3 regions of the Phytobacter palmae genome follow, and region 1 is predicted to be linked to each of the others. Evidence: predicted binding sites of a transcription regulator. Region 1 holds the regulator's gene; each other region holds the start of a gene.
The links. Region 1 encodes sigma-54, which starts transcription at its own class of promoters, with help from an activator protein. Its sites were predicted from a motif close to GTTGGCACANNTTTCGCTNT; they were not measured.
Positions count from the first base shown of each region.

Region 2: a site for sigma-54 is predicted at 1,093-1,112, ahead of AAIG39_RS20485 (circularly permuted type 2 ATP-grasp protein). Genes of this name have one in related genera too.
Region 3: a site for sigma-54 is predicted at 1,361-1,380, ahead of glnK (P-II family nitrogen regulator). Genes of this name have one in related genera too.

Region 1 is NZ_JBCIVJ010000011.1:66,881-69,152, forward strand. It holds gene hpf (ribosome hibernation promoting factor) at 1-25, opposite strand, end outside; gene rpoN (RNA polymerase factor sigma-54) at 48-1,481, opposite strand; gene lptB (LPS export ABC transporter ATP-binding protein) at 1,530-2,255, opposite strand; gene lptA (lipopolysaccharide ABC transporter substrate-binding protein LptA) at 2,262-2,272, opposite strand, start outside.
Region 2 is NZ_JBCIVJ010000020.1:29,014-31,285, forward strand. It holds gene AAIG39_RS20475 (TOBE domain-containing protein) at 73-501, shown strand; gene AAIG39_RS20480 (nitrous oxide-stimulated promoter family protein) at 531-875, opposite strand; gene AAIG39_RS20485 (circularly permuted type 2 ATP-grasp protein) at 1,152-2,272, shown strand, end outside.
Region 3 is NZ_JBCIVJ010000001.1:403,058-405,329, forward strand. It holds gene amtB (ammonium transporter AmtB) at 1-938, opposite strand, end outside; gene glnK (P-II family nitrogen regulator) at 969-1,307, opposite strand; gene AAIG39_RS02005 (SmdB family multidrug efflux ABC transporter permease/ATP-binding protein) at 1,563-2,272, opposite strand, start outside.

The DNA.
Region 1 (2,272 bases):
TATGTCCTGTGATGTTAAGCTGCATAGTGTCTTCCTTATCGGTTAGGTCACACCAGCTGTTTACGCTGATTAGACGGCGGAATGGATAAAGACTCTCGATACTTCGCAACGGTTCGCCGCGCTACCATAATACCCTGATCAGAGAGCATGGTAGTCAGCTTACTGTCACTCAACGGCTTCGCAGGATTCTCTGCGGCAATTAATTTCTTCACCAGTGCGCGGATAGCCGTCGACGAGGCTTCGCCGCCGCCTTCGGTATTCACATGACTGGAGAAGAAATATTTAAGCTCAAAGATGCCACGCGGACTGTGCAGATATTTTTGGGTCGTGACACGGGAAATCGTGGATTCATGCATCTCGACGGCCTGAGCGATATCGGCCAGCACCATCGGTTTCATAAATTCTTCGCCTTGCTCGAAAAACGCCTGCTGCTGTTCAACAATACAGCGGCTCACCCTTAACAGGGTGTCATTGCGACTCTCAAGGCTTTTGATCAGCCATTTCGCTTCCTGCAGATTGCTACGGATAAACTGGCTGTCTGCATCGTTACGTGCACCACCGCACATTGCGGCGTAGTGCTGGTTGATTTGCAAACGAGGGATGCTGTCGGAGTTGAGTTCGACCGTCCAGCGCCCATTGTGCTTACGCACCAGGACGTCAGGGATGACATATTCGGGCTCGCCGGTCTGGATTGACTGGCCCGGACGTGGGTCAAGAGACTGGATCAAATTGACCGCCTCTTTCAACACCTCTTCTTTCAGACGAGTTACGCGCATCAGCGTACGGAAGTCATGATTTGCGAGCAGATCCAGATGATCGCTGATGATTAAACGCGCCTCCTCACACCAGGGCGTCTCTTTGGCAAACTGAGAGAGCTGGATCAACAGGCAATCGCGCAGATCTCTGGCCGCGACGCCGACCGGATCGAAACGCTGAATACGTTTCAGTACCGCTTCAACTTCATCCAGACCGATCTCTTCATCGCCCATGCTCTCCAGAATGTCTTCCAGCGGAACGGTGAGATAACCCGTGTCATCAACAGCATCGACAATAGAGGTCGCAATGGCGCGATCGGTGTCTGAGAAGGGGGTGAGTTCCACCTGCCACATCAGGTAATCCTGTAACGACTGGGTGGTCTCCCCCTGATAAATGGGCAGTTCATCGTCAAGATAATCGGTGCTGCTGCCGGAAGGGGTGCCAGCGGTATAGATTTCATCCCAACTGGCGTCCAGGGGCAACTCTTCGGGCATCTCTTTTTGCTCGAGCGCGTCGACGGTATCCAGGCCTTCGTTATCCTGGGACTGTTGCGCGTCCACTTCTTCGTGAAGATCGGTTTGCTCAAGCAATGGGTTACTTTCCAGAGCTTGCTGGAGTTCTTGCTGAAGTTCCAACGTGGACAGTTGCAGCAGGCGGATAGCCTGTTGCAACTGTGGCGTCATGGCTAGCTGTTGGCTGAGCCTTAATTGCAAACCTTGCTTCATATTCAGAGCAGTACTCTCCGACTAAACACGTCAATAAACCCTACCCTATCAGAGTCTGAAGTCTTCCCCAAGATATACGCGCTTAACATGTTCGTCTTCAAGGATTTGCTGAGGCGTACCGTGCGCGATCAAATGCCCCTGGCTGACAATATAAGCACGTTCACACACCGCCAGGGTTTCGCGAACGTTGTGATCGGTAATCAACACGCCAAGTCCGCTATCACGCAGGTGTTCAATGATGCGTTTGATATCAATTACCGATATTGGGTCAACGCCGGCAAAAGGTTCATCCAGCAGGATGAATTTAGGGTTTGCCGCCAGCGCGCGAGCGATTTCGACACGACGGCGTTCACCGCCAGAAAGCGCCTGCCCCATATTGTCGCGCAGGTGTTCAATATGGAACTCTTCCATCAACTCGTTCGCCCGATCCACACGCTGTTCGGATGTGAGATCATCGCGAATTTGCAATACCGCCATGAGATTATCAAATACGCTCAGGCGCCTGAAAATAGAGGCTTCCTGCGGCAAATAGCCGATACCGCGACGTGCCCGGGCATGCAGCGGCAGCAGACTGATATCTTCATCGTCGATGATGATATTGCCCGCATCACGCGACACGATACCGACGACCATGTAGAACGTTGTGGTTTTACCTGCACCGTTAGGACCGAGCAGCCCGACAATTTCGCCTGAATTGACTGTCAGACTGACATCTTCTACCACACGGCGGCCTTTGTAGGCCTTGGCGAGATTCTTTGCAGTTAATGTTGCCATAACGAATTAGTTACTCT
Region 2 (2,272 bases), on a different contig from region 1:
TAAGAAAATGGGTATGGATCAACAGGCAATGACCTGAGATAACTGACTCTTTCTCATCACCCCGGAGGCAACATGGCCGTTTCAGCTCGTAACCAACTCGTCGGTAAAGTCAGCGCAACTGCGCACGGTGCCGTTAACGATGAAGTGGAATTAACCCTCGCCGGCGGCGCGAAGCTTGTCGCTATCGTCACATCCAGCAGTAAGGAAGCACTGGGATTGACCCCAGGTACAGAAGCTATCGCGCTGATCAAAGCGCCGTGGGTTACGCTTGCAACCGAAGAGTGCGGGCTGAAATTCTCTGCGCGCAATCAGTTTGCCGGTGCGGTAAGCGTCGTGACCGAAGGGGCCATAAACGCGACCGTACATGTCGCCACTGACGCCGGTTTTGAAATAGTGGCGGTGGTGACCAACGAAAGCTGCGAAGCGCTACAACTTGCACCGGGGAAACGCGTCATTGCCCTGATTAAAGCATCATCCATTCTTATTGCCACCCGGGCCTGAGGAAACGTAACGCCGTGCCCGCCACGGCGTTATTTTTTAGGGCGGTATTTTTCCGGCAGTTCGGGAACAGGACGTTTGTCATCCATCAGATGGCGGAGGGTCAAAACAGGGTGTCGCCACAGCATCCTCGGCCCTGCCCAACGCATAATCTGTTTCATCTCTTCACGTCTGGCAGGCGGGTAGCAGTGCACAGGGCATTGTTTACAGGCTGGTTTTTCTTCACCAAATATACATTTATCCAGCCGCTTATCCGCGAAATCATTCAACGCCTGATAGTGCGCTTCATCCGCCACAGCCTGCGGACAGTGCTGCCGGTAAAGCGCAATCATATGGCGAATGGTCAGTTTTTCACGGCTAATGCGTTTTCCCGTCATCATGGCCCCCTTCAAAGACGCATTTAGTTTACCCTTTTAAAAGGGACAGGCGAACAGCTATTACCGCTTTTCCGGCTGGTGCAGCCATCTTTACACTTGCACCAACTTCCCTCTTTTTCTGCCGCCTGAACGTCATCGTGGTGCGTTTTTACGCCGGCCGCTCCTCATAAAGGTGCACCTCGCCTCGCTATTGCGTGATAAGCCGCGCTTTTGGTGCGCTGGCATGTTTTCTGCATTTTACCTTTATCTTCATCAAGCGGAATGCAGGGGATGACAATGATAAAAATGACGCTTCCGAGCGCGCCTTACTACGATGAAATGCTCACCGCAGAAGGTCGGCAACGCCAGCATTATGACGCCTGGTGGCACTGGTTACAGCAGACTGACCAGCATGCCATTCACCAGAAGAAAGAGCAGGCAGAACTGCTGTTTCACCGCGTCGGCATTACGTTTAATGTTTACGGTGAAGAGGGAGGAACAGAGCGTTTAATTCCATTCGACAGCGTGCCGCGCATCATTCCGGCCCACGAATGGCGGATGCTTGACGCAGGCATACGCCAGCGGGTAAAAGCGCTCAACGCCTTCTTATACGATATCTACCACCACCAGCATATTCTCAATGCCGGTATTGTCCCCCGTGAGCAAGTGCTCGCCAACGAACAATATCAACCCTGTATGCAGGGCGTCGATCTGCATAATAATATCTATGCCCATATCACCGGCATCGATATGGTCCGCGACAGTGACGGCGGATACTATGTGCTGGAAGATAATCTGCGCACCCCATCCGGCGTCTCTTATATGCTGGAAAACCGCAAGATGATGATGCGCCTCTACCCGGATCTGTTCGCCAGTTCGCATATCGCACCGGTCGAGCGCTACCCCAGTTACCTGCTACAAACCCTGCGTGAAAGCACTTATGTTGATGACCCCTGTGTAGTAGTGCTGACGCCCGGACGCTTTAACAGCGCCTATTTTGAACACAGTTTTCTTGCTCAGCAGATGGGGGTGGAGCTGGTAGAAAGCGCCGACCTGTTCGTCAAAGAGGGCAGTGTCTATATGCGCACCACCGAAGGCCCGTGCCGGGTCGATGTTATCTATCGCCGTATTGACGATGCCTTCCTCGACCCGCTGGCGTTTCGTTCGGACTCTATGCTGGGTGTACCGGGGCTGTTGTCGGTCTATCGTTCAGGTGGCGTGGTGCTGGCCAATGCGATTGGCACCGGCGTGGCAGATGACAAATCCATCTACCCGTACGTGCCGGATATGATCCGTTTTTATCTTTCTGAGGAGCCTATCCTCGGCAATATTCCCACCTGGCAGTGCCGTAAAGCCGAAGATTTGAGTTACGTACTGGCCCATCTGGATGAGATGGTGGTGAAAGAGGTCCACGGCGC
Region 3 (2,272 bases), on a different contig from region 1:
ACGATACCGACGATCAGCGCGCCGCCCACACCAACGTAACCGCAAGCCGGGGTGATACCCACGAGGCCGGCAATCGCACCAGAACAGGCACCCAACAGAGACGGTTTACCACGCAGCGCCCACTCACCGAAGACCCAGGAGAGGATTGCGCCAGCTGTTGCCACGACGGTGTTAACGAAAGCCAGACCCGCAATCTCATTCGCCGCGCTCGCAGAACCGGCGTTGAAACCAAACCAGCCAAAGTAGAGGATAGCGGTACCGGTAAACACCATCGGCAGATTGTGCGGTTTAAACGCTTCTTTACCGAAACCAACACGTTTGCCAATCAGATACGCCCCCACCAGGCCTGCAACTGCGGCGTTGATGTGAACTACCGTACCACCTGCAAAATCCATTGCGCCATGGGTTGCCAGCAGACCGCCGCCCCAAACCATGTGTGCAATTGGCACGTAGGACAGCGTCAGCCATACCACGACGAAAATCAGTACCGCAGAGAAACGGATACGCTCAGCCAGCGCACCAACAATCAGGCCGACGGTAATGCAGGCAAATGATCCCTGGAACGCAACGTGAATGTACTGATAGATGGTGCCCATCAGTGCTTTCAGTTCAATATTTTTCAGCATTACCCAGTCGAAGCTACCGAAGAAGCTGCCGCCGGTGCCAAAAGCCAGAGAGTAGCCGTAAACCACCCACAGAACGCACACCAGTGCGAATGTAACCGCAACCTGTGTCAGCATAGAAAGGACGTTTTTACCGCGGATTAAACCACCGTAGAACAGGGCGATGCCCGGAATTGACATAAACAGCACCAGCGCGGTGCTAATCATCATAAAGGCATTGTCGGCTTTATCGACGACAACCGGATCGGCTGCCATGGCCAGACATGGCAGTAGTGCCAGCGAGGCCAGACCCGCTTTTAATATTGCTTTCTTCATTTTACCCATCCCCTCACTGTGTGCCAGGTATTACAGTGCCGCTTCGTCGGCTTCGCCGGTACGAATACGAATGACGCGTTGCAGCTCGGCAACGAAAATTTTGCCGTCGCCAATTTTTCCGGTGTAGGCCGCTTTGCTAATGACATCAATCACTTCATCGAGCTGATCGTCAGCAATCGCCACATCAATCTTCACTTTTGGCAGGAAGTTAACGCTGTACTCCGCACCGCGGTACAACTCAGCGTGTCCTTTCTGACGTCCGAAACCTTTCACTTCGGTCACGGTTAACCCTTGAATACCAATTGAAGACAGCGCTTCACGAACGTCTTCCAGTTTGAATGGCTTAATTACCACGGTAACCAGCTTCATAGATCCCCCTCCAGTCGAAAATCGATAATGGCCGCAGCTAACACGCAATAAATATTGCAAGCGGTGTGCCAAAAATGAAAAACGGGAAAATTTCAGGTTGTTAAGCCGTGTAAGAAGGACGTCATAGCGCAGCGATGAAAATGGGAATGGTTCAGATTGTTCCTGGAAAAGAAAAACGCACCACGACAGTGCGTGGTGCGTTACTTTTTTGCACCAACAGCGAATCCTGTTAGTAGCATGCTTAATTTTGGTGCATCAGGCGATTAGCGATTCTTCTCGTACGCTGGCGGCGAGCTCTTCTCCTGCCAGTTGCAGTTGATACATCTGCCAGTAACGCCCTTTTGCCTCAAGCAGTTGCTGATGCGTACCACGTTCAACGGCCTGGCCGCGATTAAGGACCAGGATAGTTTCCGCCTCGACAATCGTTGACAGTCGGTGTGCAATGACAACCAGCGTTGTGTGCTGCCTGACCGCCACTAGCGCCTGCTGAATGGCTTTTTCAGTGCCTGAATCAATGTTCGCCGTGGCTTCGTCCAGAATCAGGATTTGTGGCGTTTCAACCAGTACACGCGCCAGCGCCAGCAATTGCTTCTGCCCGACGGAGAGATTATTTCCCTGCTCGCCAAGGCGGGTATAAATCCCCTCCGGCATTTCGCGCGCCAGTCCGGCCAGTTGCACCACCTCCAGCGCGTGCCAGACCTGCTCCTCCGAAATATCGCGCCCCAGCGTGACGTTGGCAAAGAAGGTGTCCGCCATCACCACCGGGTCTTGTTGCACCATCGCCACCCCTTTACGCAAGGTGCTGTGGCTCAGCGCGGACAACGGTCGGCCATCCAGACGGATTTCCCCTTTGCTCAGCGGATAGTACCCCATGAGCAGGCTTGCCAGTGTACTTTTACCGCTGCCGGTATGCCCTACCAGCGCCACAAAACTGCGGGGAGGCACATGCAGACTGATGTCCTGCA